Regions from separate parts of the Bacillus salitolerans genome, predicted to be linked through region 2. Evidence: riboswitches for the same ligand, from Rfam matches in the RefSeq annotation. Region 2 holds a riboswitch; each other region holds the start of a gene.

Region 1 (6,388 bases), on a different contig from region 2:
ACTTACCTGTACTTCCTTTTTACTTACCTCTACCTTTGGTTACTTACCTCGTTTGACTTTTTACTTAACTCGTTTCTCCTTTTACTTACCTGTACTTCCTTTTTACTTACCTCTACCTTTGGTTACTTACCTCGTTTTGCTTTTTACTTACCTCGTTTCTCCTTTTACTTACCTGTACTTCCTTTTTACTTACCTGTACCTTTGTTTACTTACCTCGTTTTGCTTTTTACTTATCTCGTTTCTCCTTTTACTTACCTGTACTTCCTTTTTACTTACCTCTACCTTTGTTTACTTACCTCGTTTGACTTTTTACTTAACTCGTTTCTCCTTTTACTTACCTGTACTTCCTTTTTACTTACCTCTACCTTTGTTTACTTACCTCGTTTTGCTTTTTACTTACCTCGTTTCTCCTTTTACTTACCTGTACTTCCTTTTTACTTACCTGTACCTTTGGTTACTTACCTCGTTTGACTTTTTACTTAACTCGTTTCTCCTTTTACTTACCTGTACTTCCTTTTTACTTACCTCTTCCTTTGTTTACTTACCTCGTTTGACTTTTTACTTTCCTCGTTTCTCCTTTTACTTACCTGTACTTCCTTTTTACTTACCACTGTATCTTTTTACCTAGCTCGCTTTGGATCCTACTTTACTTATCCCGTTCCTTTGTATACTTACAACGTTTTCTTATCCTACAATAATATAATCGAGTAGGAGGAGGTGACTAACCTCCGACCTCTCACACCACCGTACGTACGGTTCCGTATACGGCGGTTCAATTTTATTCTAAGCATGTACTTTATTGTAGTGTTGAACACAAGAGGTTAGACCGAAAGCGGCTAATCTCTTATTTGTTATAGTTGTAGTAAGTACCCACGAATAGGCGATTCTAGCCACACCCTTGCTTGTGTGGCTATATTTATATGCATTATTCCAATTCATCCCTAGCTTAATCAGGTTCTTTCGGCGATTCTTCGCTGTTTTCCACTTCTTCCAAATACACATTCTTAGTCGAAATCTTGTGTGGGAGTCAATGTTTCTAAGCAAAGTTTTCATGTAACCAACTTTAAAATAGTTAATCCATCCTCTAACTAGTTGATTAATACGCTCCACTTGGTACTTCGTCCCAACACTCCAATTCTTCCTAGTTAATTGTTTAAGTTTGTATTTGAAGTATTCTACTGACTTATGATGAGGTTTAGCTTTGTATACCTCCGCTAGCTTGTCTTTAAAGAAGCCGAACCCTAAGAATTTCATATCTGGCTCGTTCGGTGTGATAACCCTTGATTTTTCGACATTAACAATTAGACCTAGTTTTTCCTCAATGAATTTTGTCACAGACCTCATCACTCGTTTGGCTGCCATCTCACTTTTCACAAGGATAATACAATCATCTGCATAACGTACAAAGTGTAGACCACGGTTCTCTAATTCTTTATCCAGTTCGTTAAGCATGATATTGCTTAGTAGTGGAGATAAATTTCCTCCTTGCGGAGTACCTATTACGGTTTCTTTGTAGTCTTCATCTATTTGAACACCACTCACTAGAAACTTTCGAATAAGAGAAATCACATCTCCGTCACTGACTGTTCTTGATACCAGATTCATTAGTCTGTCGTGATGTACTGTGTCGAAGAAACGCTCGAGGTCTATATCCACTATCCAGTCGTAGCCATCATTCATGAATTCTAAAGCTTGTAAGATCGCCATTTCTGCATATCGTTTGGGTCTGAATCCGTAACTATACTCGCTAAAACCCTTGTCAAACATAGGGGTGAGAACTTGTGCTATTGCTTGTTGAATGACTCTATCTATGACGGTAGGTATACCTAGTAGTCGTTTCCCCCCATTTGGTTTCGGTATTTCTACTCTTAAAACCGGTTGAGGTTGATATTTTCTCCCTCTGATTTGTTGGATAATCTCAGCTTTGTTCATTGCCAAATATCCCTCCAACTCATCTACCGTCATACCATCGACACCTGCTGCACCTTTGTTTTTCTTCACCTGTTTAAATGCCTGGTTAAGATTGTCTCTATCAAGAATCTCATCAAGTAGTTTTCTTTCATACATGCTTGTTATTTCCTTTCCCTTCTCGTAGAAATGGTATCCACTTTTCCGCATTGTGCCAGTGGTCTATTTCCTCTCCCAATCGAGATTTCTATAACGATAAAATTGTTCGGCCCTTCGCTCCTTCTAACTTTCATTAGATATCTCCACTACTACGGCTTATGCTGACTTCTCACTATCCAGTCTTGTATCACTACAAGGGTTTGGTGTAGACCAGTGAGACCTCCCCAGTTAAGGTGCGAACTCTTTCCCTTCATCCATCTGCCATATATACACCGTATGATACAGTAGCTATCGGACTTTGACTTCTTATGCAGTCTTATCCTCATACGTTGCCTCTTATATGGTTTCTGTTCGTCAGACCGAAGGTTTGCCTCGAGCTTCCTTCAGATTCCACGTCACCGTGGACACCCTTGCTTTTAGCTATGTACTTACCGCTACAAGGTCGTACTCGGGACTTTCACCCGTTAGAGTTCGCCCATGCTGGGCGAACATAAAACGCCTAAGCATTTTGCTTAGGCGTGATCAAAGTTTTATTCACTTACAGGAACTACTGCACCCTCATATTTTTCTGTAATAAAGCTTTGGATTGCTTCAGAACGAAGTACCTCAACTAGTGTCTTAATAGCTTCCAGATTTTCGTCGCCAGTACGTACAGCAATAATGTTTACATAAGGTGAATCTGGTCCTTCTATCGCAATGGCATCTTTTAATGGATTTAATCCCGCGTCAATTGCGTAGTTTGTGTTGATTAGCACTGCGTCCCCCTCATTGTTATTATAAACTTGTGGAAGTAAGCCTGCTTCAACATCTGCCTTGAATACTAAGTTCTTTGGATTTTCAGCAATATCATCAACTGTAGCTGTTGTTGTGTCGATACCTTCTGTTAGAGTAATTAACCCTTGGCTTTGTAACATTGTTAATATACGTCCATGATCTGCAACAGAGTTACTCATAATGATTGTTGCTCCATCAGGTAGTTCATCTAGACTTTTGTATTTTTGTGAATATACACCGATAGGTTCGATGTGAATTCCACCAGCGTTTACGAAGTCATATTCATTTTCAGCAATTTGTGCTTCTAAGTAAGGAATGTGCTGGAAATAGTTTGCATCGATTTCTTCATCAGCTAATGCTTTGTTTGGTAAAATATAATCTTGGAAAGGAATGATTTCTAATTCAATTCCCTTTTCTGCTAAAATTGGTTTTGCTTGTTCTAAAATTTCAGCGTGTGGTACGTTTGAAGCTCCTACCACTAACTTTCCTTCGTTACCGCCACAAGCTGCTAATGTAAATAATACTGCTACTAAACTAACAAATGTTAAAATCTTTTTCATGTTGTCTTCTCTCCTTATTTTTTATCTTTTATCTATAGATGATGTGACAATGTCACCGATAAACTGAATAATAAATACAATAATTAAAATGAAAATCGTTGATATTAGCGTTACATCATTTTGATTTCGTTGAAATCCGTCCAAGAAAGCTAAGTTTCCAAGACCACCCGCTCCAACAACACCTGCCATCGCCGTGTATCCGACTAACGCAATGGCTGTAACCGTTATTCCTGATACGAGTGCCGGCATTGACTCTGGAAGTAAGACTTTCCATATAATCGTTCCGGTCGTTGCTCCCATTGCCCTCGATGCTTCAATGACTCCTTTATCAATTTCTCGAAGTGCAATTTCTACCATTCTTGCATAAAACGGTGCTGCTCCTATGATGAGCGCCGGTAAAGCTGCATTGGATCCTAGCATCGTTCCAACGATAAACTTCGTAAATGGAATTAACAGTATAATAAGGATAATAAACGGAATTGAGCGGAAGATATTGACGATTCCAGCAATCGTTTGGTTGACGGTTTTGTTTTCCCATAAATTCCCTTTACCGGTTAAAAACAATAGGAGTCCTAAAATTACCCCGAATACAAATGTTGCTAGAACAGAAACAGCTGTCATATAAAGTGTTTGCAGAGTAGCATCAATCATTTTGTCCCACTTTACATTTGGTAGAAGTTGATTAAACACTTGAAATCACCTCCACACCGACTGACTGCTCTCTTATATAAGAAATAGCTTTTTCTACTTCAGTGTCTTCTCCATCAATGTGAAGAAATAATGCACCATAGGCTCCCGTTTGTAGTTGAGCAATTTTCCCTTGAAGTATATTGACCGTAATATTAAAGTTACGAATTACATTTGAAATGACTGGCTGCTCGGTTCCCTCTCCTACAAACGTCAACTGAATGACCTGACCATTTGGATAACGATGAAGTAAATGTTCAACCGTTTCCTTCGTTTCTTCTGGCTCAGTTAGTTGACCGACAAAACGCTTCGTAATAGGCTCCTGTGGATTTTTAAACACCTGCAACACATCGCCTTCTTCAACGACAATCCCATTTTCCATAACCGCAACACGATGGCAAATTTTACGAATGACATGCATTTCATGAGTGATAAGCACGATCGTGAGTCCGAGTCTTTCATTGATGTCGACTAGTAAATCTAGGATGGAATCGGTTGTTTGAGGATCTAAAGCTGAAGTCGCTTCATCACACAGTAGTACCTTTGGATTATTGGCTAATGCCCGTGCAATTCCAACACGTTGTTTTTGTCCACCACTTAGCTCAGAAGGATAGGCATCCCCTCTCCCCTCAAGGCCAACAAGCTTAATCAGTTCATTTACTCTCTTTACTTGCTCCTGTTTTTGGACACCAGCTATCTCTAATGGGAAGGCTATATTTTCTCTTACCGTTCTAGACCAAAGCAAGTTAAAGTGCTGAAAAATCATACCAATCTCCTGTCTTGCCTGTCTCAGCTCTCTGCCATTGATCTTAGCCATATCTCTTCCAGCGACAATGATTGATCCATCTGTTGGTTTTTCTAGCTGGTTAAACATTCGGATAAGTGTGCTTTTCCCTGCTCCACTATACCCAATGATTCCGAATATTTCTCCTTCTGCTATTTCCAGGTTAATTCCATTCACCGCGGTAACCTTCCCAGATTTTGAAGAGAATACTTTTTTTATATTCTTTAATGCAATCATGTTTTCCTCACCTTCTTTCCCTAAGTATCTTTATCGAATTACTACGGATAGTGTCATCGTCGTATCATATTTTTCCTTTAGTAAAAGGAAAAATATTAGATTAGAACAAAAAACCCTTTCTGCAATATGACAGAAAGGGTAAACATTCGTTTCCTCTCTCTCATCTTCCAAAGCAAACGCTTTGTAGGAATTGGCACCATTTCAACATCTTGTTGACGGTTGCCGGGTTTCATAGGGCCCAGTCCCTCCACCTCTCACGATAAGAGTTGTGTACGCATACACACTTTATTCAATTAGCACTTTAAATCACTCAAGGAAAAATTATTACGAAGGTAATCTTAGCATGTGCATGATTTAATCGTCAATACCTATTTTAAAATAATTTTATAGTATTCTTGTAACTATCAATCTACTGTTGCCTCTTTCCTGATTTCATTAGACACACCAGAAGCAAGAATGAGTGCTTGATTTAAATCATTCGTTAAATCTCTCACGGATTCAAGACCAATAGACAGACGTACTAACTCTTCAGTCACACCGGTTGCTATTAGTTGGTCACTAGTTAATTGAGAATGTGTAGTTGAAGCTGGATGAATGACAAGGGACCTTGCATCACCAACATTGGCTAAGTGGGACCATAGTTCAAGCGAATCAATAAATTTCTTACCTGCGTCTCTGCCACCCTTAATTCCAAAGACAACCACTGCCCCCTGACCTTTTATTAAGTATTTTTTTGCGAGAACAAACGATTCATGAGATTTAAGTCCTGGATATGAGACCCAATCAACTGATGGATGATTCACTAAATATTGTGCTATTTCCTTTGCGTTTTTAACATGTTTTTCCATTCGGAGCTGTAGTGTTTCAAGCCCTTGCAAAAGTAGAAATGCATTAAAAGGACTCAAGCATGAACCAAAATCTCGTAATAGCTGAACACGCAATTTAATGATATACGCCGCTTCACCAATATCTATATAACGTAAGCCGTTATAGCTAGGATCTGGATCTGTGAATCCAGGGAACTTATCACTGTTCCAATTAAATTTCCCTCCATCTACAATGAGCCCCCCAATGGAGTTTCCGTGACCTCCAATCCACTTCGTTGCTGAATGAACAACAATATCTGCACCCCATTTTAATGGTTTACAAAGCGACGGAGTGGCAAAAGTATTATCCACAATTAAAGGAATACCTGCCTCATGTGCAATATTGGCTACTGCTTCAATATCAAGAATTTGCAAACTCGGGTTTCCAATCGTTTCGGCGAATACCGCCTTCG
Region 2 (13,001 bases):
GTGCACGTCTTGCGTTATCAATTTATGAACCAACAAAATAATCCCCCTTTTATTATTGCCATTGAAAAAAGAACCTAGTTTTGAACTGCCCCCCAAAAGTTAGAATGATAACTTTTGGGAGGACATCTCATTACACAGGTTCTTTTTTCAATTTTTTCCACTTTCGAAAGGCTCGTCCATTTATATAAAAGAAATAGCTAATGATTCCGCCCTGCCTGATCAATGTCTTAGATAGATGACGGACATCTTTTTGATAATTCACTTTATCATCGGATAAATAAAGCCCTAACAAGCCTCGGTTGATTAAACGATGAAACTTTTCATGCGGTATTCCTTTTATTTGATTATCGGCTTCCACAATGAAATGACGAAATCGTTCTATTAACCGATTTCCATCGGGGTAATAAAAACAAAAATTGAGGTCCCCTCCTTTTTGATCCTCCTCTTGATCGATAAAATAATCTAGAAGTATATGTAAGCCTTGAACATATGGGAAATAGCCATTTCGAATTTTAAGTACATCTTGCTCATCTAAATGTTCCTGAAAGGCATACGAAACTAAGCAAAATATTCCTAAAGTAGATCCAGAACAAGCACCAAATTCATACCATTCCATGTCTGGCAAATTCCGTTGATAAGAAGAAAACCATTTTTCTAACCTTCCCACTCTCTCCTCTTTGGCTACATGCTTATGAACTTGTAAGGCACAGTAATACTCCGCTAACTCTAACAAATGAGATTGAATAAGATGATAGTGCTTTTTAGGCAGCAAATGTAATACTTCTTGACATGTTACGACTAAATCCCTTAAGTATCCACCATCATCTCGATCCTCACGAAAGCGATAATAATCCAAGGGTAGATTCCCATCTATTGTAAGAGCATGTGGCATTGATTCGTGTAACGCCTCAAAATCAGCAGGATCTAGAGAAGTACTTCTATCACATAAATTATCTAAATAGTCACTGATTGTTTGGTATGCCACGATAAAACGGATACATTCATCTATATGCTCGAATGAAAGAAGAGCTAGAATAGCTCCCCCTTCACAATGAAATGTTTTAGTTTGAATACTTGCCAATGCCTGTGATCGAAGTTCTGGATTTGGAATTTCTTCAGCACGCTTTCTCCAAACTGCTAAATGCTTCTTTACAAGCGGAAAAACGTCTTTATAGACTTTAGGCATTAAACTCAAAGGGTTTGATGGCACCATAGTCACCAACACTCCTTTCCTATTCGAGTTCGAGTTGGGTTTCTACAAATCTCTTCGCATATTCAAATACCTTATCTCGTTCAGGTTCGTTAAATAATTCATGATATAAGCCTGGCCATTCTTTGTACGTTTTATCAGTTAGTAGTGATAAATCAAACCACTCTTTCCCTTTCGTTTTATCAACTACCTCATCACTCCCACTCTGCATGAATAACACAGGTATGTCTGGAAACTTGTTGATATTACTGAAAGCTAAAGCATGTGCTTGGATTATTTCTCGAAACCATCTTACCGTAATCTTCTTAACATAAAGTGAATCATTTTTAGTAAAAGTGATCACTTCTTTATTTCTTGTAACCATCTCAGCATTTAGACCTGTACTGAATCGAAATGAAGGAAATAGATGATTTAGTACCTTAGACGCTGAATTTAACACCCTTGAAGGAGTTAATCCTTCTGCAAGGGCTAGCCATGGTGAAGACAACATAACACCCTTTACCGAGAGTTGTTTTTCTTGCAGGCTTCTTATTACAATTAATCCACCCATGCTATGACCAAGTAAAAAAATCGGAAGTTCATATCGCTGCGCTTCTTTATACCACATTTCAACTGTCTCAATATACTCATCGAAGCTGTTTATATGCCCCCTTTGACTACGTGAAGTAGTTCCGTGGCCAGGTAGGTCACCCATGATGACATGATATCCTTCACATCTCCACATTTCAATTAACCAGCGGTAGCGACCATGATGCTCAGCTGCGCCATGAACTATCACGATTACGCCCTTCGGATTATCAGCTTCCCACTTCCACATGCTTATCCCCCCTAGAAATCCTTAACAATAGCTTATCGGTTTTGATACAATACAACAAGATGGAAATACTCTAGTTTCCGCTACAAGAACTAAGCAAATAAAATATTTCACAAAGGAGACACATTCATGATTTACCCTTACCATGGCAAAACACCGATTATTTCAGATAGCGCTTTTATTGCGGACTTCGTCACAATTACTGGTGATGTAAAAATTGGTGAAAACAGCAGTATTTGGTTCAATACAGTGATTCGAGGTGATGTTTCACCGACAATCATTGGCAACAACGTAAATGTTCAAGATAATTGTGTTCTTCATCAAAGTCCAAATCGCCCCCTCATTCTTGAAGATGATGTGACGATTGGCCATGCAGTGATATTACATAGTTCCATCATCAAAAAAGGAGCATTAATTGGAATGGGTTCTATTGTACTTGATGGTGCAGAGATTGGCGAAGGTGCATTTATTGGTGCTGGCAGCCTAGTACCACCTGGAAAAATAATTCCTCCTAACTCATTAGCCTTCGGACGTCCAGTTAAAGTTGTTAGAACCTTGGAGAAGGAGGATATAAAAGATATGGAACGTATTCGAAGAGAATATGTTGAAAAAGGCCAATATTATAAATCCTTACAAAAGTAGATGCTTTATTTGTCCCTATTCATAAACTTTGTTAAATATTCATAAATTTTATATAAATATGAAGAAAAAATGATGCGAAAATTTAACAATTGCTTATTATTCGCAAAATATTTACCCTCTAAAATAAAGATAGAGTTTGTTCCATGTATAGCCTTTAAAGAAACCAAAGGGGTAGATATAGAATGACAAAAATTCTTGCCAATTTATATGATTTTGAGTGTCATATATTTCGGAGTGTGAATAGACATTTTGATCATAAATTCTTAAACTTCTATTTCCGAAATATTACTCATTTAGGTGGAGCTACCTTTACAATTGCTTCAGTCCTTATTTTTTTCGTATTGTCATCATCACAGACGAAATATGTCGGACTCGCTAGTGGGCTGTCGTTATTAATCAGCCACCTCCCAGTAGTGTTTGTAAAAAAAATATATCCGCGCCGTCGACCTTATTTAGCTTTACAAGAAACAAAAGTAACAGTGAATCCATTAAAGGATCATTCGTTCCCATCTGGTCATACAACTGCCATTTTTTCTATCGTAATTCCATTATTTCTTTGGATGCCAATTTTGGGACTTCTTCTACTACCTATCGCAATAAGTGTAGGATTATCAAGAATTTACCTTGGTCTTCATTATCCTTCTGATGTTTTAGTCGGAAGCATTCTCGGTACTCTTACTGGACTTGCTTCTTTTGCCTTTATAGAACATAAATTGATGAATTTTTTGATTCTATAAATGATGGAGGGACATTTGATGAAAATTGCGATTTTTACAGATACGTTTGCGCCACAAGTAAATGGAGTAGCCAGAACACTAAAACGCTTTACGGACTATTTAGATCAGCAAGGAATCGATTATAAGGTCTTCGCACCTGATTGTACAAAAGATGAAGAATTATTTTCAACACATATTCATCGCTTTACTAGCTTGCCCTTTTTTCTTTATCCAGAGTGTAGGTTAGCCCTGCCAAATATGCTTCACGTTAGAAACCAATTATCACAATTTAAGCCTGACATTATTCATGTGGCCACACCATTTAATGTCGGGCTCTGTGGTATTCATTATGCTAAAAAACTCAATATCCCTCTAGTAGGCTCATACCATACTGACTTTGATCAATATCTGGAGTATTATGACCTACAATTCCTTTCTACACTTCTATGGAAATACATGACTTGGTTTCACCGCTCCTTTTTAAAAACCTTTGTCCCATCACAAGAAACAAAAGAACAGCTCAGAAGGCATGGTTTCACAAATCTACATGTTTGGAGTAGAGGTGTAGATGGCTCTGTCTTCAAACCATTAGAAAGCACACAGCAATTACGTCAAAAATATGATATCCACGAAAAGTATATCCTTTCCTATGTAGGAAGACTAGCTCCTGAAAAAGACGTGGATACCCTATTGGGTATCATGAATCAACTACCTTTAGCTCTTCAACATAATGTTCGGTTTTTAATTGTCGGTGATGGACCATCAAAGGCTGATCTTGAACGACAAGTTCCTACTAACGTTACTTTTACAGGATATTTAGGTGGTCAGGAGCTAGCAGAAGTTTATGCAGGCTCTGATTTATTCATTTTTCCTTCACCTACTGAAACCTTTGGGAATGTAGTGCTCGAAGCATTGGCTTGTGGTACACCTGTTGTGGGTGCAAATTCTGGAGGAGTAAAAAATATTATTAAAAATGGAATAACCGGTATTCTTTGTGAACCTAAAAAAGTTAGCTCGTTTGTCCATGCTATTGAATCCCTTTTATCAAATGATGAACTACGAAAAAATATGCAACATGAGGCAAGGACATATGCTTTAACACAAACCTGGGACTCCATCTTTGAGAGTTTACTTTATGAATATGAAACAGCCTTGCATCGTTCTAATGAAAAAAAGTTTGCCTAACTTTTAATCAGAAGAAAAGGCACAAGCGCCCCGTTTAGCCACAGGCAGAGCAAATCGTCTGTCATGAAAAGAAGGTGGTTTTTCCTTTTATTCATGACAGGTTGTTTGACCTCGAGTGGCTGGGTGATTGTGCTGGATTCCAAGTCACTAGCCCATTCTCTTACTGAAAACTTATACTTTCATAATAATAAATAAAAGGAACTGCATGTTTGCAGTTCCTTCTTTTAATTATGCTTGAGATTTTAACGCAGCAGCCTTGTCTGTACGCTCCCAAGGTAGATCTAAATCATTGCGTCCGAAGTGACCGTAAGCAGCTGTTTGCTTATAAATTGGACGACGTAAATCTAGCATTTTAATAATTCCTGCTGGGCGAAGGTCAAAATTGTTACGGATAAGATCAACTAATACTTCTTCATCAACAGTACCTGTTCCAAATGTATCAACCGCAATGGATACTGGTTGAGCAACTCCGATTGCATATGCTAATTGAACCTCAGCCTTATCAGCTAAACCAGCAGCTACAATATTTTTTGCAACGTAACGTGCAGCATATGCAGCTGAGCGGTCAACCTTTGTAGGATCCTTACCAGAGAAGGCACCGCCGCCATGACGAGCGTATCCGCCATACGTATCAACAATAATCTTACGACCTGTTAATCCTGCGTCTCCTTGTGGTCCACCAATTACAAAGCGTCCAGTTGGGTTAATAAAATATTTCGTGTTTTCATCAATTAGCTCTTTTGGTACAACAGGATCGATAACATGCTCTTTTAAATTACGGTGAATTTGTTCATTTGATACTTCTGGGTGATGCTGAGTGGAGATAACGATTGTATCAATACGAACTGGTACATTATTTTCATCATACTCAACCGTTACTTGTGTTTTTCCATCTGGACGTAGGTAAGGTAAAATTTCCTCTTTACGTACTTCTGTTAAACGACGAGATAATTTATGTGCTAATGAAATAGGCAATGGCATAAGTTCTTTTGTTTCATTACAAGCAAATCCAAACATAAGCCCTTGGTCACCAGCACCAATAGCTTCAATTTCTGCATCTGTCATTTGACCTTCACGAGCCTCTAGAGCTTGATCTACACCCATTGCAATATCTGCTGATTGCTCATCAATAGATGTTAGTACTGCACAAGTTTCTGCATCGAAACCATATTTTGCACGTGTATAGCCAATTTCTCGAATTGTTTCACGAACAATTTTTGGAATATCCACATATGTAGATGTTGTAATTTCCCCAGCAACTAGTACTAGACCTGTCGTTACAGATGTTTCACACGCTACACGTGCATTCGCATCCTTGGATAAAATTGCATCCAAAATCGAGTCAGAGATTTGGTCACAAATTTTATCAGGATGTCCTTCCGTTACAGATTCAGATGTAAATAAACGGCGTTTGTTTGACATCTTTTCATTATTCCTCCCTTATTCAATAAGAGGTTGTTCACCTCAAAGTTGATACGGTACTCATTCCCTTATTATTCTTAATCAAACACATTTTTATTAGAAAATTTTTGCTTAGCCAGAGTAATATATGTTAGATAAAACAAAGGTGTTCTTCCTTATACATGTATACCTGATTAGCTTATACAAAAACATGTTTTCATAATCCGATGTCAGAAGATAGGGCTAATTATATGTAGATAAAATAAAAAAACCTCTCCCATTTATAGAGGAAAGGTTTGTTGTATGTGTTAGCCTTTCGCTCTTATCGTTCAAGGCAGCTGCCTTGCAACAGGTTAGCACCTTATCATATTTTCATGATGGTTGCTGGGTTTCATAGGGCCTGTTCCCTCCACCTGCTCGGGATAAGAGAGTATCCGTTCGGCTCATATCATAACGTACTTAGTCGAATCCTGTCAATAACGAAATCAATACTTTTTATTTTAGATTTTACTTGTTTCCTTTAAATATGGTAAAACTAATACGGAGTATCATTATTTTTTTGGTTTTTTGTATCATTTTCTTTCTTTATTTCATCATGTATTTTGTATTTCATTAGTTCCTTTTCATTAATTCTCGGTTTTACTTGACTGTAAACACCACTAGCTGTTAACCCAATGATTAATGCAGTTAAGAGCCTTTCTGTCCAAAATTGTGGTATAAATACAAATAGTAGACCGAATCCAACCGCTAATAGGGATCGATACTTTTTATCAATTGAAAAGGCATTTCCTACTACCGTTACAAATGCAGCAATGATCGCGGCAATGGTAGCATAATCAAATGTACTTAGATTCATTAAATCCATCATTTAATATCCCTCCTCTTATTAAGCTATGAAGAATGCCTAAAAAAGGGTGGGCTATTGCCTAATAAAGAACAAGATGGTGAAATAATGGTACATTTTTGTGAATGATGCGTACAATAACGTAAAATAGTATAGACTATTCACTTAAATATGTTATACTAATTTTCAGAGCGAGTAATCGTTATCATTCACCTTTTTTAGATTAATAGAAAAATTATCAGGGAAAAGGCAGGTTATGAACATGAACTCTGTTGATGTATCAATCAACTTAAAAGAATTATTAAGCGGACAAAACATTTATACAAATTTGTCTGTTCCAGGTCTAGTTGAAAAAGTACTTGCAAGACATGAGGGAGAACTAACAGCAACAGGCGCAGTACGTGCAACAACAGGAAAATATACAGGGCGCTCTCCTAAAGATAAATTTATTGTTGAAGAAGAATCTGTAAAAGATAAAATTGCATGGGGATCAATCAATCAACCTATATCAGTAGAGGTATTCGATAAATTATATAATAAGGTCCTACAATATTTAAAGGATAAAGATGAGTTGTTTGTGTTTAAAGGGTTTGCAGGTGCTGATGAAAAATATCGCCTTCCTATCCAAGTCATTAATGAATATGCATGGCATAACTTATTTGCGCATCAGCTATTTATTAGACCAACAGAAAACGAACTTACTTCACATGAAGCTCAATTTACAGTTATTTCAGCTCCGAATTTCAAGGCAGATCCAGCAGTAGATGGAACTCAATCAGAAACATTTATTATTGTCTCTTTCGAGAGAAGAATTGTACTTATTGGTGGAACGGAATATGCTGGGGAAATGAAAAAATCCATTTTCTCTGTTATGAACTACTTACTACCTGAGAACGGTATCCTTCCAATGCACTGCTCAGCAAACGTTGGTGCTGAAGGTGATGTAGCGTTATTCTTCGGACTATCAGGCACAGGAAAAACAACGTTATCTGCTGACCCGAACAGACGTCTGATCGGTGATGATGAGCACGGTTGGTCAAATACTGGTGTGTTCAATGTTGAAGGTGGATGTTATGCAAAATGTATCAACCTTTCAAGAGAAAAAGAACCACAAATTTTTGATGCCATTCGATTTGGAAGTGTGTTAGAAAACGTTATTTTAAATGATCAAACTCGTCAGCCTGACTATGATGATAATTCTTTAACTGAAAATACTCGCGCAGCATACCCGATTCAAGCCATTGATAATATTGTGGATCCAAGTGTTGCTGGTCATCCTAATACGATTATTTTCTTAACTGCTGATGCTTTTGGAGTATTACCTCCAATCAGTAAACTAACAAAAGAACAAGCGATGTACCATTTCTTAAGTGGTTATACAAGTAAACTAGCAGGTACAGAAAGAGGAATTACATCTCCACAAGCAACATTCTCTACATGCTTCGGTTCACCATTCTTACCATTACCAGCAACTGTTTATGCAGAAATGCTTGGGAAAAAGATCGATGAGCATAGTGTAGAAGTATATTTAGTTAATACAGGCTGGACTGGCGGAGAATATGGGGTCGGAAGCAGAATGAAGCTTTCTTACACTCGAGCAATGGTTCAAGCAGCGCTTGAAGGCGAATTAACGAATGTTGAAACAACAAAAGGTGCTTACTTTGGTTTTGATATTCCATTACATGTACCAGGAGTACCAGATGAAGTACTTCTCCCTGCACAAACTTGGGAAGATAAAGAAGCTTATGCTCAAAAAGCTACAGAGCTTGCGAACAAATTTAAAGAGAACTTCAATAAGTTCACAGACGTTTCAGAAGAAATTCGAACACTTGGTGGACCGACTGTGTAAAATAGAGAAACAGCAATCACCTGATTGCTGTTTTTTTGTATTCGAATGCATACGTTCTAGGTTATATTTGCTGTTGAAACTAACTATCTAATACATCCTTATTCTAATTTGTTGAATTTAACGAAACGAGTTCATATGTAATAAACGTTTTACCTTCTGTTAGTTCTACTTTTTTTATAACACCCATACCGCTCGTATCTGAGTCCTTCTGCTTCCTCACCTCAAGTGGAATATCCAATGGATACAACCGATAACCATCCTTTTGTAAACTAAATATGTTATGATCAATTCGTTGTTCATTACCCTTTGTAACAATCATTGTATTAAGCTCTAATGGCATTCCCATATGATCCCTCCTACGTTTCTTCTAGAAGCTAGTCGCTCCTTCATGTTATTGTTTCTTCATCCAGGTCGTTAAATCCTTCACAACTTTTCTATTCACTAGTGGCGGAAAGTAATGTGTAAATTCATCAAAGTACCATGCTTCAACTGGTTTATTTAATTCTTTTAATCGTTTTTCTAATCGGTAAGAATGTTCAACTGAGACATTATGATCATTTTTCCCATGTATAATTAGAACAGGCGCACTTAGACTTTCTAAAAAGAAAAGTGGCGTTCTCCATTTATACGCATCAGGTACTTTTGTAGGTGTCCCTCCGATTACCCTCTTCATCATTCTCCTAAGGTCTAATCGTTCTACATAGGTTAAGGCCATATCAGACACCCCTCCCCAGCAAACAACCGATCGAATATTTAAATCTATTATACCTGTAAAAAGGGCCATCACCCCTCCTCTTGAGAATCCAAATACATGAATACGATCATAATTCACCTTTGGATGTTTTCTCAATATATGCAGGGCAGAAAGTGCATCCTGCCTGTCCTCCCCAGCAAAATCTTCGTTCCCCTCTCCACCTTGGTTTCCCCTATAAAATGGAGCCATAACGACAAATCCTTCAGAAGCGAATTGGACAATTCTCCCAACACGCACTTTTCCAACGTTTTTAATTCCACCCCTTAAGTATAAAAACCCATCAAAACCCTTACCCTCTTTCGGTTCAGCAAGTAAGCCTTTTACCTTCAAACCTTGGCACAAATAAGTAATAATATGCAGATCTATCCTAGGGTTTGGTGATGGAAATCGCTGCTTCGATAGGATGATACCTTCTTCCATTTTATTCACTCCAAGACATTTTCTAATTTTTTTATAGGCATTCACACATTTTTTTACCCAACATATTTTATTGTAAGTAGTTTACTGCTATTTCACTCTCAAGGAGGATCATTCAATGCGAATTATAAAACTAGGCTTAACTATATTAGTGTCTACTGTTCTTTTATTTGCGTTAAGTGCCTGTGGCCAAAACGATATTCAAAAGGTACGTGTCGGTGAAGTTACACATTCTATTTTTTATGCACCTCAATACGTAGCACTTTCTCAAGGATTTTTTGAAGATGAGGGACTTGAAATTGTGCTACAAGGAACATTCGGTGGAGACAAGACGATGACTGCTTTACTCTCAGATGGAATTGATATTGCCTTAGTTGGCTCAGAGACTTCCATATACGTTTACGCGCAAGGTACCACAGATCCGGTCATCAATTTTGCTCAGTTAACACAAACAGATGGAACATTTTTAGTATCTCGTGAGAAAGTTGAAAATTTTACATGGGATCAATTAAAAGGTAGTACATTTTTAGGCCAACGTAAAGGTGGAATGCCACAGATGGTTGGAGAATTCGTCTTAAAAAAGCATGGAATTGACCCACATAATGATTTAAATCTCATTCAAAATATTGAATTTGCAAATATTGCAAGTGCGTTCGGGTCTGGTACAGGTGATTATGTACAATTATTCGAACCAACAGCTAGCGTATTTGAACAGGAGGGTAAAGGACACATCGTTGCATCATTCGGAGAAGAGTCTGGGCACGTTCCTTATACAACATTTATGACGAAACAAAGTTATTTAAACGACAACAAAGAGATTGTTGAAAAGTTTACTAGAGCCATCTATAAAGCACAACAATGGGTTGAATCCCATTCAGCACAAGAAATTGCGGAAGCCATTCAGCCATTCTTTGAAGATACGGATGTCGCTCTTATTGAAACAGTTGTAAATCGTTATAAGGAGCAAGGCTCGTATGCAACAAATCCTATTTTGGATGAAGATGAATGGAATAATCTTCAAGATATCATGAGGGAAGCTGGTGAACTACCTGTTGAGGTAGATCATAGTGTCTTAGTTGAAACAAAGCTTATTGAAGAAATCATCTCAGAATAAGTATTTACCACCTGAGTCGACTCCCGATGGGTTGGTTCATCTTTATAGTGCCAACCAGATTAGTAAAGGAGATGAATAGATTGAACTTTTTAACTATACAGGGCATCAATCACACTTATTTCACAAAAACCTCTATGACAACAGCCCTTGAAGACATCACACTAGGCATTGAGGAGGGAGAGTTTGTCTCCTTCCTTGGACCAAGTGGCTGTGGAAAAACGACTCTCCTATCGATTATTGCAGGTCTTATCAAGCCAACTGAAGGGGAAGTCATAATCGATAGCCAAAAGGTAACCAAACCCAGTCCTTCTATCGGCTATATGCTACAACAGGATTATTTATTCCCATGGAAAACAATAGTAGATAACGTTTTACTTGGTCCAGCTATTACTAAAACATTAACAAAAGAAAAAAAACAAGAAGCCATTAAGCTCTTAGAAACAATGGATTTACAAAACGTAGATAAGCTTTTTCCAAGCCAATTATCTGGCGGAATGAGGCAAAGGGTTGCACTTGTGAGGACACTTATGACTTCACCTAAAATTCTATTATTAGATGAGCCCTTCTCTGCACTAGACTATCAGACAAAGTTAAAACTTGAAAATCTTGTAGCCACAACATTAAAAAACTTCAATAAAACAGCTTTACTTGTGACGCACGATATAGGAGAAGCCATTGCGATGAGCGATCGAATTTTTCTGCTCGCCGCTAAGCCAGGAAGACTCGCAAAAACGTTTTTAGTACCACAGGAGCTAAGAGAACTTGAGCCTTTTGATGCAAGACAGCACCCGAGTTATTCGAAGCTCTTTCAATCTATATGGAAGGAGTTGGACTCACTTGAAACCTAATCACAATCACGTCTCCCTCTTACATCAACAATATATCCATCGCTTAACCGTGGAAAAAAGATGGGTCCGCTTTTACCAGTTGATTATTTTTGTTTTGTTTTTTGGTTTATGGGAGATATCAAGTCGTTTACACTGGATTGACCCGCTTATTTTTAGTAGTCCCAGCAAAGTGTTCAGCTTGATATTGACAAAGCTTCAAGATGGAAGCCTGTTGATGCACACGTCTGTTACTCTCTTTGAAACGGTACTTGGATTTATTTTAGGGACATTACTAGGAACAATTATGGCAACAGTGCTGTGGTGGTCCCCCTTTATATCAAAAGTGGTCGACCCCTATCTCGTGATTCTTAATGCCTTACCGAAGGTGGCATTAGGACCCATTTTAATCGTAGCACTCGGTCCCGGATTTGTTTCCATTATTGGAATGGGAGCGTTAATCTCTATTATCATCACAACTATCGTCATTTTCACATCCTTTAGGGAAGTGGATCCCAATTATATGAAAGTACTACAAACCTTTGGTGCTTCTAGAATACAATGCTTTCGCGATGCCATCTTACCTGCTTCATTTCCAACCATCATATCCACGCTAAAAGTAAATGTTGGTTTATCATGGGTGGGGGTCATTGTAGGTGAATTCCTAGTTTCATCGAAAGGGTTAGGCTACTTAGTTGTTTACGGTTTTCAAGTGTTTAACTTTACATTAGTGCTTGCGAGTTTATTAGTCATTGCATTTTTTGCTACGATAATGTACCAGGGGATAGAATGGTTAGAGAAGAAACTAATTAAACATCATCAATAAATAAAGCTCTCGACTAAACGAGAGCTTTCATTTCCCTTTTAAGCAAAGGACTTCCTAATATACTCAAGACTATATGTTAATACCTCATCCTTCATGATAAAACTAAAGCGAGGGTCATTCGTCACATTCGCAGGAAGGGCACTTAATAAAACGGGACCATTTGTCTCCAAGTAATCTTCTTGTTTCACAAGTTGATCGATGATAGCATAATAAATATTTTTAATAATGGTTTTTCCTTTTCCCGAAACCTTATACTGTCCAATATAAGTAATGGAATGAACGTTACCACCTGTTTCTTCTTTCACTTCACGAATAGCCGCATCCTTTGCTTCTTCTCCGTGTTCAACCTTACCGCCAGGAAACTCAAGTCCCCTGCGAGAATGAGAAGTTAACAACCACTTATCT
Region 3 (13,001 bases), on a different contig from region 2:
AAAAAGGTGATTATACCTAGCTTACTTATAGCTGGGATGGGTGGAATTGTCTCAGGATGGGCTGCTTGGAAAATGGATAATCCATATATCTTGATTTTGATAGGAAGGGTTTTACAAGGGGTAGGAGCCGCAGGAGCAGCTCCTGTTGTTATGCCCTTAGTTGGAGATATGTTCAAGAGTGAAAAAGAAGTAAGTAAGGAACTTGGGGTTATCGAAACGTCTAATACTTTTGGAAAAGTTTTAAGTCCGATATTAGGTTCCTTACTTGCAGGACTTGTATGGTTTTTACCATTTTTTGCAATTCCTATATTTTGTGCAATCTCGATATTACTTATGTTGTTTCTTGTTAAATCACCAAAAATGAAAAAGCCTGTGCCCTTCAAAAAATTTTTTAAAACCATAAAAAAAATATTTAAAAAGAATGCAAAGTGGCTGATCGCCATCTTTATTATTGGTTGTATTCTTATGTTTGTTCTGTTTGGAGTACTTTTTTATTTATCTACGATGCTAGAGGATGAACATAAAATTGAAGGTGTTAAAAAGGGACTAATCCTTGCCATTCCACTTGCCTCTTTATGTATTGCTTCATTTGTCACAGGGAAAAAAATAGAGGAAAACAAAGTGTTAATGAAATGGTTAACGTTTATTGGAATTCTTTTATCAGCTGGGTCTGTGTTTGCAATCAGTTTTACTGAAAACATCTATTTTCTAATTTCGATTTTCTTCATTTGTGGAATGGGTATCGGAGTTGCACTACCTTGTCTAGACGCTCTCATAACTGAAGGTATCGAGAAAGAGGAAAGAGGTACTATAACGTCTATATATAGCTCCATGAGATTTATTGGAGTGGCATCAGGGCCACCATTATTTGTCTTATTAATGAAGGCTTCCCATCAGGTCATGTATTACACCGTAACTGGTATTTGTATTCTGGCAGCCATCATTGCTTTAGTTGGGATAAAACCAAAAGAAATAAAATAAAGTTTGTATGTAAAAGAGCACCAGTCCTTTATTAGACTGGTGCTCTCTTTTTACTCTAATTAGACGTCTCACTATAAGTTTCAAACTTCGTATCAAACCGAAGACGATGAACGACTTCTTCTTTCTAATCTTGATTATAACTCACATCTTTATCCGGATGTGTAAAAGGTACTCCTTGAGGTTCAATATTTTGTTCGACCAGCTCTCTGTTTTCTTCAGTATTCCAACCTATATCATTTGTTGGATGAACCCATTCATCACCAGACATAATCGATGGATCAACATCTTCGCTCCAATTATTTAATGGAGAATTTTCGGAATCATAAAAGCTATCGCCTATTACAACACCGTGTTCATTCACAAATGGTGGTTCCATTTTTTTACCACTACCTTTAAAGATGGGAGCACTCGCTTGGTGCGGCATTGTTTCATTGATAAATGGAGTTTCAATATCTTGTTTATTTTTCTTATCCAAGTTCATCACCTCTTTTTGTAAAGTGGTTACTCGTTTAGTGTTTCCAACTATGAAAATCATATGAATGGCTTTCGTTTCATTTTGGAATCCTATTTAGAAAGGAGATGAGTACTATGTTAATGGATCGTTCTTTTCCGGTTGCTCACCTAAGTAAGGAAAAATTGACTAAAATTCAAAAGTTTGAGCAAAAATTAAGAGAAGAAACAGGCGAAGATATCGTATTGATTGCTTATGAGCACAAAACAACCAAATAAAATAAGGTCAAAACTTCCTATTATGTCGATGGTCAAGAGGTACACAATATAGAATGAGGATTCTCTCAATTTAAGTTAAAGGGGTGCATACAATGGCAAAACGTAAAGTGAAATTTGATGCTGCAAGGAAAAGTAATTTTACTCCAACTGAAAGCTTACCGGATACTGAATTTGCTCAAGAAGCTGTAGAAGAAGAGGCAATGAAGGGTGCGAATCGGAATTCTAAAAAAGGCTATCAAGGCGGAAGGAAGGAATAAGAGATGGCGAAACGAGTTCAGCGGAAGAAACATGCAGGGGATAACAACCATACGATGTCAAAAGATCTTTTGCAGGAGGAATTTGGTACGGAGCTTGGAAACTATAATGCAAATAAACCAGTTGAATTAGTTGCAGAGGCAAAAGCAAAAAAGAAAAAGTAAAAAACGTGTAGGAATTTTTTCCTACACGTTTACACGATTACGTAATGAAGTGGTACTGAAAATAACATTGTATTTTGCTTAGTTGAATCAAAATAAGCTAATAATAAACACGGTTCATTTTTTATTTCTCCAAGCTGCATGAAGTGCTGTAAGTTAAACGTAATCTTTTCAAGAACCGTATGTTTGAAAACATCCTTTTCTTGAAGCTGAAGGCGTTCATATTCATCCCCAAGGATAGAAGGTTGGTCCAGAATCTGATGATAGTAGAGGGAGCGTTCTCTCTTTTCCATCGTATCATCCCACCATGGCTTCCTAGGTTTAAATTTTTGATTTTGTAAATAATCAATCTTCATTAGGCTGTGAACAACATTCAAATCTTGGTTTAAAGTGGAAGACAAAAAGCTCCAGAGTCGTTTGAATAAATCCTCGAGCTGGTGACCAATTCGTACCCAACCTTGCTCATCCCAATGTTTTCCAAATTCTTGAAAGAAATCAAATGGTGTAGGGAACACATTTGTAACTAAGTATTCTACTGTCAAATCCATCCGGTGATCGTTCCAATATTTCTCCAGTACATCTTCAACTTGTTTAATTTTGGTGATATCCTCAAACGATAATAAATTATTTTTTAAGATTTCATAAGGGGCATGGTCTATATATACATAATCATGCTCAGTCGCACGGATTCGTAATCCTGTTCCTCTTAGCATCTTTAAAAATCCTAATTGTAGTTCCTCTGGTCTCATCGCAAATACATCGTTAAACGTCTTTTTAAAGGATTGATAATCTTCTTCTGGTAAGCCCGCAATTAAGTCTAAATGCTGATCAATTTTCCCGCCATTTTTAACCATTGTGACGGTACGGGTTAGCTTTTGGAAATTTTGTTTTCTCATAACTAATTCATTCGTTGCATCATTTGTTGATTGAACACCAATTTCAAAACGAAACAGTCCTTTTGGTGCATGTTCATTTAAAAACTCTATGACTTCTGGACGCATAATGTCCGCTGTTATTTCAAATTGGAATACGGTCCCTGGAAGATGCTCATCAATCAAAAATTGAAACATTTCCATCGCATAGCTTCTACTAATATTGAAGGTACGATCGACGAATTTAATCGTTTTGGCCCCATTCTCCATTAGATAACGAATATCATCTTTTATTTTTTCTTTATGAAAATAACGAACCCCTACTTCTATTGAAGAAAGACAAAATTGACAGCTAAATGGACATCCCCTGCTCGTTTCAATATACGTAACACGCTTTGATAAATGAGGAATATCCTCCTCGAATCGAAAAGGAGAAGGAGCTTCTTGCAAGTTTAACTTGTTTCGCTGAGGATTAATAACATCTTTATCATCTAATCGATAAGCAAGCCCATGAATACCTGCAAAATCTTTTTCCCCCTTCAACTGATCTAGTAACTGCTTAAATGTTTCCTCTCCTTCACCGATAACAATAAAATCAACATCTACTAAACGGTGTAACCAAAAGGAAACATCATAGGAAACTTCCGGTCCACCAATCATAATCGTGAGCTCTGGTTTTATTTTTTTTAGAATACTAATGACTTTAATTGTCTCTTCAATATTCCAAATATAACAACTAAAACCAATGACATCAGGGGTGTAACGGAATAAATCTGTAACGATATTCATTACAGGATCCTTAATCGTATACTCAACCATTTGAACTTGATGCTCAGGCTGTACATAGGAGCGAAGACATCTAATGGCTAGGTTTGTATGAATATATTTCGCATTTAAGGTAGTTAATACAACATTCATAATGGAACAAACTCTCCTTCTTCCACTTCGATATGATAATAACACTATTTCCATAAGTGAGTGGAGGTAATCAAACGATAAATAGTCAAGTAATAAATATACACTAAAGGCTATTCTACCATATTTCAAGAAAGATAGAGGAGGAGTGTTTTGGTAAAGAATGTTTCAAAATATTGAACAGCTCTGTCTAGTTCATTGTTTCCTCTTTTATAGGATCAAATAACTAATAGATTAGAAGTAAAATAATGAAGGATATAGTAGGGTTTTGTAGAATTTTAGAAAGTAATAAAGACCTTTTAGGAGGTGCTATCTTGTCCATTCCATTAAATGAACCGACGATTGATTTAAAGGGTGAGCTACAAGAAAATAATAGATTACAGTCAAAGCTAAAACAATATAAAATTATGTTCGAACAGTCGTTAGATGCTGTCATTGTGTTTGATTCCCATACAAGATTTGTAAAAGTTAACCAAGCTGCCTGTGATTTATTTGAGTTGTCAAAGGAACAATTGGTTGGAAAGAATATACGTGAATTTTTGCTGTTAGAATCATCCGAGAAAATAATTAATCAAGATCGAGTCCTAACGAATGACGGAGTACTAAAAGGTGAAGTAACGATTAGGTTAAAAAACGGAAAAATAAAAGTGATTGAGTTTTCTGCGAGACGAAATGCAATTGAAGGTTTAGAGATTTCCGTTATGCGTGATATTTCACCCAAAAAAATATTAGAGCGTCAACGAAATATTAGTAGGCAAATGTTTATGGATGTTTATAATCGTGCGGTCGATGGTATTGTTATTTTTGATCGAAATGGAAGGATTATTGATTGTAACGATTCCTTTGTAACAGCGTTTGAATCTAAAAAAGAAGATCTAATAGCCTCTTCAATAGGGGAGTTTGTAGAAGAAGAATATAAGTTTAAACTAGAAAAGCTTTGGAAAATTTTGAGTGAAAAAGGAAAGGCAAAAGGAGATCTGCCTGTTACACTTAAGAACCGTAAGAAAAAAATATTTGAATTTACAACAACTTCTAATATACATGATAATTATTTCATGTCTATAATGAGGGATCTCACAGAAAGACGATTAATGGAAAAACGATTACAAGAAAGTGAGCAACGATTTCGTGATATTTTTGATTTAGCTGTTGATGCAATCATAATATGGGACATAAATGGTAGAGTAATCAATGCAAATCAAGCCGCGAGTAGAACATTTGAGCTACCGGTTGAAACTTTGAGTAAACATATATTGTTTGATTTTGTGGTTGGTCAAGAAAAAGAGCTCGAAATAATCTCCAAAGAATTCCAAGAAAAAGGTAATGTTAGAGCTGAATTAGATTTTACAATGGGAAATGGACAAATAAAAAGGTTAGAGTTTACAAGTAGCTACAAGGTGTTTGATGAGTTTCATATGACGATTTTTAGAAACGTAAGTGAACGAAGAATGATGGAAAATTATTTAAGAGAAAATGAACAAAAATTTAGAAGGATTTTTGAAGATGCGTTTGATGGAATTATTTTATGGAATAAAGACTTAAAGGTAATCGATGCGAACCCAGTAGCTTGCAAAATATTGAAGCTAGAGAGAAAGGAATTACTCACAAGAAATTTTAACGAGATTGTCTCAAGTATGAATTTATGTGATCAAATATCCTACTATTCATCTGATGAAGAGGATGCTTTTGCAGAAGTGATGATTAAGCTTTGTAATGGTGAAGATCGTATTATAGAATTTGCGGTGAAATATAACCTTGTTCCAGGACTCAACCTAGCGATTTTTAGAGATGTTACAGAAAAAAAGAGCATTGAAACCACTCTAAGGGAAAGCGAAAATAAATTTAGACAGCTTTTTGATAATGCTCGAAATGGTCTATGTATAGTGGACAATCACGGATGTATTGTCAATATGAATTCAGAAGCTCATCGAATGTTTAGTTGTAACCAATACAAATCAAAAAACATGAAAATACAAAACTTTATTTCAAAGAGTGGAGAAAAGGAACGTGACTCTTGGCAATCAATGCTTGCAAATGAAGACAAAACAGGACAGTTTGAAGTTTTAGGGAATGACCTGAAAATGAGAATGATCGATTATTCGATAAGTAAAAATATATATTCAGGACATCACCTTATTATCCTTCTCGACGTTACTGAGAAACGTGAAATGGAAGAAAGACTTCGTAAATCAGATACTTTAAATGTAGTAGGTGAACTTGCTGCTGGTATTGCACACGAGATTAGAAATCCCATGACAGCACTGAAGGGCTTTATTCAGTTATTACAAGGATCTATACAGGATGAACATACATTGTATTTTGAAGTGATTACCTCGGAATTAAAGAGAATTGAATCTATTATTACTGAATTCTTGATATTAGCTAAGCCGCAAGCGGTAAGATATGAAAGATCAGACATTTACAAAATTGTTCAGGAAACAATTGATTTATTAAGACCACAGGCTACATTGGATAATATTCAGTTTAAATTGCAAGCGAATGCAAGTAGACATGAATTATATTGTGAAAAAAACCAACTGAAACAAGTCTTTATCAATATTTTAAAAAACGGAATTGAAGTTATGCCTAATGGTGGAGTGATTTTCGTAACAATTGATCAGCCTTCTCAGGAGGAAATGAGAGTTTCCATCTTAGATCAGGGTCCTGGTATGACTGAAGAGAAATTGAAGCGTCTGGGTGAACCTTTTTATACTACAAAAGAGCGAGGTACTGGACTTGGATTAATGGTATCTTATAAAATAATCGGTGAACATCGAGGGAGAATAGAAGTGGAAAGTGTGGTTAATGTCGGAACAACGTTTCATATTTATTTACCATTTGATGGAGCAAAGTTCTGCCGTAGTTCAAATATATAGTAGAATAGGGGTATCATATGATGTATTGGGATTATTATGAATCTATTATAGGCAAAATTTATATCGTTTCAGATGCTACCCATATTAGGAGAATTATCATAGGGGAAGATAGTTTAGAGGGCTTCCAACTAAAAGAGAAATCACTTTGTTTCAAATCTACACCTCTATTAAAAGAAGCTGTTCAACAATTACAAGAATACTTCTGTAAAAAGAGGAAGGATTTTGAACTTCCTTTAAAATATGAGGGAACAGACTTCCAACAAAGCGTATGGGAAGTGTTGAAATTAATTCCATATGGTAAGACCATTTCGTATTCGGAAGTTGCTAATCAATTGAATAATCCAAAATCGGTTCGAGCAGTTGGACAAGCCAATCGGAAAAACCAACTTCCTATCGTCATTCCATGTCACCGTGTTATCGGAAAAAACAATCAGATGACAGGTTATGCCGGAAATAAAATTGGTCTAAAACAAACATTACTTCAGATAGAGGGGGCCCTGATCTAAAAGGGTTAAATGTGAAAAATGATGGAACTTGAAACCGCCTTTCATTTTGTAAATGAATTTGGTTACCTTGCTTTGTTTTTTATACTATGGATAGGATTCTTTGGTATACCTGTACCAAATGAAGCGATTGTTATGACGACGGGCTTTTTTGTAGCGAGTGGTATACTTGAGCCTATTCCAGCATTAGTGATTACGTATATAGGGGTTTTAATGAGTTTAAATACCCTTTATGTTTTTGGACGATTTTTCTTTTTTCCTATCCAGAATAAGCTTCTTCATAAGCCAAAATTTAAACAATATATTCAAAAAGCAACTCAATTAATAGAGAGGTTTGGTCCATTTGCTTTAGTGGTAAGTTATTGTTTTCCAGGAGTCCGTCATTTCGTTCCATTTTTGACAGGGAGTATGAAAATGAAGTTCGGAACATTTCTTCTATATTCATATAGTACGGCTGCTGTTTGGACGGTCATATTTTTTAGTTGTGGGTATTTCTTTGGACAACATATTGATGTAATCCTTACCCATTTCTACTCAATCGGTCTTCCGATCCTCGGTACTTTGTTTATCATCATCTTTTTGATTATACGAACTAGAAGAAAAATTATAACAGCTAAACAGAATGAATCATAGAACACATTTTCTTCTTTCATCTTTTGCTCATTCATTGCATATAATTTACTAAGGTTAAAAATATTGCACACGGGCAAAAGTGAGGAGGTAATCAAGTGAGAAATAAGTTAGTATTTTTTTCAGCGGTATTAGCAAAACTTAATGTGATCAGTCAGGATGAACGTAAACAAATATTGGAAATGAAAAAAATGGAGAGAACCTAGTTCTCTCCATTACGTTTACTCAACCATTAAAATTACACCTAGGCCCTCGGAAGAACCTATTGAGATGGGTACTCTGATTGCTTGATTGTAACTTGTTAATTTTATTTCTCCAACAATTAAGGTAGGGGGAGTGATATCCATGACTAATTCATTTTGTGATGCATTCGTCGCTAGATTCCCTGCGATCATATTGCCTAATTCACCAGTGAATGATTCAAGCATTTCCCCATCTAACTGCATCCCATACATCATTTCGCCAATCGAACTGAATGTTTGTGGCTTACCTTCAATAATTATTCTTCCTTTAATATCTCCAGTCATTCCGATCAAAACTGCCATAGATGAATGCAATGCTTTTTCTTTGAAAAGGGATGGAGATTCAATAGATAAGGAAATAGGAAGAATACTTTTAACTGATTGAATCGCTCCATTTAATACTTTTGTCATGTTAATTTGTACAGTAGTCATTTTTTATTCACCTCGTACATTTCTTAGGGAGAATAGAGCCACGTACTCTAGTTAAGAGGTGACTTTATAGGTGGTAAGTATGATTTTTATATCATATCACATTTTTTTAAATAGTAGGCTAGTTTTTTAGAAAAAAGCGAATAGTGTCGAAAAAATCCAACAACTTATGATTAGTAAATCCTATCATTTGAACATGTTTATTGCTCTATAACACCAAAAAAAACAATGTAACCTAAGTATACAAACACTTGGTTTACATTGTTTTTTCATGCTTACTTGTTAAATAGTAAGGAAATGTGTCGGCTGTAATCACTATCGATTATTCCTTTTTCCGTAATAATAGCTGTTACAAGCTCATTAGGGGTGACGTCAAAGGCAGGGTTGAAAACCTTTACACCTGTTGGTGCAATTTGCTGTCCATTTAAGTGTGTAATTTCTTTTGAATCACGTTCCTCTATTGGAATCTCTTGTCCGGATGATAATGTAGGATCAAAGGTAGATAATGGTGCCGCAACGTAAAAAGGAATTTGAAATGCGTTTGCTAATATAGCTAAATTATAGGTTCCAATTTTATTTGCAACATCCCCATTTGCCGTTATTCTATCAGCCCCAACAATGATGGCATTTATACCTTTTGTTGCAATTGTATGTGCAGCCATACTATCGGTAATCAGTGTAACGTCGATGTCTGCCTGCATGAGCTCCCATGTTGTTAATCTTGCTCCTTGTAATACAGGTCTTGTTTCAGATGCATAAATTTCTAATTTAATTCCACGTTCCTTTGCTAAATAAAAGGGTGAAAGGGCAGTCCCATATTTTGCCGTTGCAATAGATCCTGCATTACAAATGGTCAGGATTTTATCCCCATTTTTGAATAAGGATAAGGCATGCTCTCCAATCTGCTTACATACATCTTCATCCTCTAATTGAATTTGTATCGCTTCGTGAATAAGGGTCGTAACAGCACCATTAATAGATTTAGCGTTGGAGATACTATTGGTAAGGCGATTCAACGCCCAGAATAAATTAATCGCCGTCGGTCTAGAACCTGCTAAGTAGTCACGATCCTTTGTAAGTTTTTCAATGAATTCTTGTAATGTCTCACAGTCGTAATTTTGAGCAGCAAGAGCTAAACCAAATCCTGCAGTTATGCCGATGGCAGGAGCTCCCCTTACTTTTAAAGATACAATAGCATTCCACACATCCTGAATGGTTCTTAATTCGAGATACGTAGTTTCATGTGGCAATAATTGTTGGTCTAAGAGGAGAATATGATCATCTTTCCACTGAACTGATTGTGGTATCGATAATGTATTAGTCATGTTGTAGTACACTCCTTATGAATACAATGAGTTCTTCTACTGAATAAATTGAATCTCTGTTTAGAATGAGTTCAGTACCAAGTGATAGGGCATTTGTCTTGGCTATTAGTCTATCATTGAGCTTTTCTATCCCGTCCAAATCAGCAACATGGGCTAATCCTATTGTTCTCCTTATCATTTCACAACCGGCAAAACCTATTGTATCTTCGAAAATTTGTGAGAGAGTGAAATCTAAATATCCTTCAATTTTAGTATAAATTTCTATACTATCTTGAACCCAGCTAGTAGTAAAGGTTTCTTTAAATGTATTCCATGTTTCAATTATTTGATCATAAAGTTTTAGCCTTTCGTGTTCAGGCTTAGAAAGAGCATTCAGAAGTAAGTTTGCAATAAACTGGCCAACATCAAATCCAATTGGTCCATAAAAGGCAAACTCAGGGTCAATTACTTTAGTCTGAGACTCACTTGCAAATATGCTTCCAGTGTGGAGGTCTCCATGTAATAATGCTTCCCCAGTCGTTACAAACTTTTTCTTTAGTTTTGCAACTTCTTGTTTTAATTTTATATTTTCCCATATTTGATGAACACTTGGCGTTAATTCATCTTCAAAATTGTTTGTCTCATGATTAAAAAATGGATCTGTAAATACTAGGTCTTCCGTAATTTTACATAACTCCGGATTACTGAATTGTTTTACTAACTTTTTCTTTTCTTGAGGATCAAGAGCAAAATCTGAAGTGTAGAATAGCGTTTTCGCTAAATAAACACCTATATGTTTGGCCAAAACAGGATAGTGAGCATTGTTAATTAAACCTTTGCGTGCAATTACAAGGTGTGATAGATCCTCCATGATCATAATCGCAAGTGTCTCGTCTGAATAGTAGACTTTTGGTACAAATTCAGGTACATATTGTCCAAATACATGAAGTGCATCACGTTCGATTTTGTTTCTATTTATAGTGAGTGGCCAGCTTTCACCAACTACTTTTGCATAAGGTAGAGCTTGTTTAATAATAATCCCTTGATTATTTACTTCATCTCGAATATGAAAGATAAGATTTAGATTTCCGTCCCCAATTTCTTTACATGTTAACGTGACATCATTTCTAAATAATCCTAAACGAATAGCGAGTGTAGTTGCTGTTTCTTCTGTTAACGGTTCATACGTATATTCTTTTGTTAATTCCATCATGATTACCTCCAATTAATAGATGACGTAGGAGGCTCTTCAATTAGAAAAGCCTCTTTCAGTTAGAAAGAGGCTTGAAGTTATACTTCTCACCTCTTATCTGTCAGAAAGAAATACCTTCTTTCTGTGGAAGTAGCACCGTGCCTTCTGTGATTACTCACAGGCGCAAATGTAAAGCGCCCCATTTCACAATGGTATTACGGTCGGTTGCTGCAGCTTCATCGGGCCATTCCCTCAGCTAACTCTTGATAAGAGATTATGTTCATTTAAGATATGTCAATCTTAAATGTTTTAGTTTAGTAAGTTAAGTTTTCAGTTGAAACTCGGTTGGTAGCGAGTTTTCAGAAATTTTTCACTTGATGAAAATAATAACAGTTTTTAGTTATATATGTCAATAGTTTTTAGTAAATGAAATATTTAGCAATAAAATTCGGGTCTTCTATCTTCAAAAATTGGTATTTGCTTACGTACAGAAGTCACCTTCTCAGTATCAATCGTACCTGTGAGAATAAATTCCGTTTCATTTGCTTCAGAAATTATTTCTCCCCATGGATCAATGATCATAGAGTGACCTGCGAATACATTGCGAGGATCACTTCCTGATCGGTTACAAGCAATAACGTAGCATTGATTTTCAATGGCTCTACTAATCAGGAGCGTACGCCAGTGTGCAAGTCTAGGCAGCGGCCATTCCGCTACTACGAACACAATTTGTGCACCTTGTGATGTATGTTTACGAACCCATTCAGGAAATCGTATATCATAGCAAATGAGTCCTGCACATAGAGTATTACCTATTTCAAATAATCCGTCTTTTACCCCAGGTTGGAGGTGGTGATGCTCATCCATCAATTTAAATAAATGTAATTTACTGTACTCTCCTAGTAGATTTCCATCACGGCCAATTATTAGCATTGTATTATATACACCTTCACTAGTCTGTTTCGCTATAGATCCACCTATTAGAATAATCTTGTTTTCCTTTGCGAAATTTGTAAGAAATGTGAGTGCTCTTTCCCCATTTTTATCTGAGATTTCATCTAGTCTTGTTAGATCATAACCGGTGGACCATAGTTCTGGAAGAACGATGACGTCCGGATTATCAGATAATGCGAGTGTCATTTTTTCTGCGACGATGTTATAGTTCTCATTCGGATCTCCAAATACAATATCAAATTGTATACAGCTTATTTTCAGTTCCATAGATTTGAAATCACCTCAAAAAATTACTTTACATTTTGTTCTTAACAATATATTATTTGTGACTAGAATTTCAAGCCAAAATTCATTAAAAATTCCAAATAGTTTAATTTGAATAAGTAGGTGGAATGATGAAGGTATTCGAGCAATCAGATATTTTAAAAAGTTTACCTGTTCAATTCTTTGCTAGTTTAGTTGCGAAGGTGAACAAGGTTGTAGAACAAGGGTATGATGTGATTAATTTGGGACAAGGTAACCCTGACAGGCCGACACCAGAGCATATTGTGAAATCTTTACAGGAGTCAGCCGCGAATCCACTTCACCACAAGTACTCTCCATTTAGGGGACAACGTTTTCTAAAAGACGCGATAGTATCATTTTATAAACGTGAGTATGGTGTCGAACTTGATCCTGACAAACAAGTAGCAATACTGTTTGGAGGTAAGGCTGGTCTAGTTGAGGTTCCACAATGTGTGTTAAATCCAGGAGATGTAGCACTAGTGCCAGATCCGGGATATCCAGATTATTGGTCAGGTGTTGAACTAGCAAGAGGGAAAATGGAATTTATGCCGTTAAAGGTTGAGAACAAGTTCCTTCCTGACTATTCTAAAATCAGCTCTGACATATTACAAAGGGCGAAGTTAATGTTCTTAAATTATCCTAATAATCCAACTGGTGCTGTTGCTCCGAAAGA

Evidence for each region. Region 2 has a riboswitch for S-adenosylmethionine ahead of metK (methionine adenosyltransferase). Riboswitches for the same ligand answer to the same signal wherever they lie in the genome.
Region 1: it holds a riboswitch for S-adenosylmethionine, as region 2 does, so the genes downstream of both, ACFSCX_RS14255 (methionine ABC transporter ATP-binding protein) here and metK (methionine adenosyltransferase) in region 2, are expected to answer to the same signal.
Region 3: it holds a riboswitch for S-adenosylmethionine, as region 2 does, so the genes downstream of both, mtnK (S-methyl-5-thioribose kinase) here and metK (methionine adenosyltransferase) in region 2, are expected to answer to the same signal.

What each region holds. Positions count from the first base shown of each region.
Region 1 is NZ_JBHUEM010000022.1:158-6,545, forward strand. Features, by position in the region: gene ltrA (group II intron reverse transcriptase/maturase) at 784-2,067, opposite strand; gene metQ (methionine ABC transporter substrate-binding lipoprotein MetQ) at 2,598-3,401, opposite strand; gene ACFSCX_RS14250 (methionine ABC transporter permease) at 3,423-4,091, opposite strand; gene ACFSCX_RS14255 (methionine ABC transporter ATP-binding protein) at 4,084-5,109, opposite strand; SAM riboswitch class I at 5,267-5,375, opposite strand; gene ACFSCX_RS14260 (O-acetylhomoserine aminocarboxypropyltransferase/cysteine synthase family protein) at 5,514-6,388, opposite strand, start outside.
Region 2 is NZ_JBHUEM010000054.1:89,308-102,308, reverse strand. Features, by position in the region: gene mnmM (tRNA 5-(aminomethyl)-2-thiouridylate-methyltransferase MnmM) at 1-78, shown strand, start outside; gene ACFSCX_RS22525 (tetraprenyl-beta-curcumene synthase family protein) at 131-1,213, opposite strand; gene ACFSCX_RS22520 (alpha/beta hydrolase) at 1,233-2,027, opposite strand; gene ACFSCX_RS22515 (gamma carbonic anhydrase) at 2,154-2,666, shown strand; gene ACFSCX_RS22510 (phosphatase PAP2 family protein) at 2,849-3,403, shown strand; gene ACFSCX_RS22505 (glycosyltransferase family 4 protein) at 3,422-4,567, shown strand; gene metK (methionine adenosyltransferase) at 4,796-5,989, opposite strand; SAM riboswitch class I at 6,288-6,397, opposite strand; gene ACFSCX_RS22495 (hypothetical protein) at 6,504-6,836, opposite strand; gene pckA (phosphoenolpyruvate carboxykinase (ATP)) at 7,075-8,661, shown strand; gene ACFSCX_RS22485 (DUF2584 domain-containing protein) at 8,765-9,007, opposite strand; gene ACFSCX_RS22480 (alpha/beta hydrolase family protein) at 9,053-9,835, opposite strand; gene ACFSCX_RS22475 (ABC transporter substrate-binding protein) at 9,951-10,946, shown strand; gene ACFSCX_RS22470 (ABC transporter ATP-binding protein) at 11,027-11,794, shown strand; gene ACFSCX_RS22465 (ABC transporter permease) at 11,784-12,596, shown strand; gene ytkD (RNA deprotection pyrophosphohydrolase) at 12,635-13,001, opposite strand, start outside.
Region 3 is NZ_JBHUEM010000003.1:279,115-292,115, forward strand. Features, by position in the region: gene ACFSCX_RS02940 (MFS transporter) at 1-981, shown strand, start outside; gene ACFSCX_RS02945 (DUF3905 domain-containing protein) at 1,106-1,462, opposite strand; gene ACFSCX_RS02950 (hypothetical protein) at 1,570-1,710, shown strand; gene ACFSCX_RS02955 (hypothetical protein) at 1,803-1,967, shown strand; gene ACFSCX_RS02960 (hypothetical protein) at 1,971-2,129, shown strand; gene ACFSCX_RS02965 (B12-binding domain-containing radical SAM protein) at 2,159-3,916, opposite strand; gene ACFSCX_RS25705 (PAS domain S-box protein) at 4,228-6,789, shown strand; gene ACFSCX_RS02980 (methylated-DNA--[protein]-cysteine S-methyltransferase) at 6,810-7,295, shown strand; gene ACFSCX_RS02985 (DedA family protein) at 7,314-7,925, shown strand; gene ACFSCX_RS02990 (chemotaxis protein CheX) at 8,144-8,596, opposite strand; gene mtnA (S-methyl-5-thioribose-1-phosphate isomerase) at 8,869-9,918, opposite strand; gene mtnK (S-methyl-5-thioribose kinase) at 9,911-11,107, opposite strand; SAM riboswitch class I at 11,201-11,362, opposite strand; gene ACFSCX_RS03005 (carbon-nitrogen family hydrolase) at 11,525-12,310, opposite strand; gene ACFSCX_RS03010 (pyridoxal phosphate-dependent aminotransferase) at 12,439-13,001, shown strand, end outside.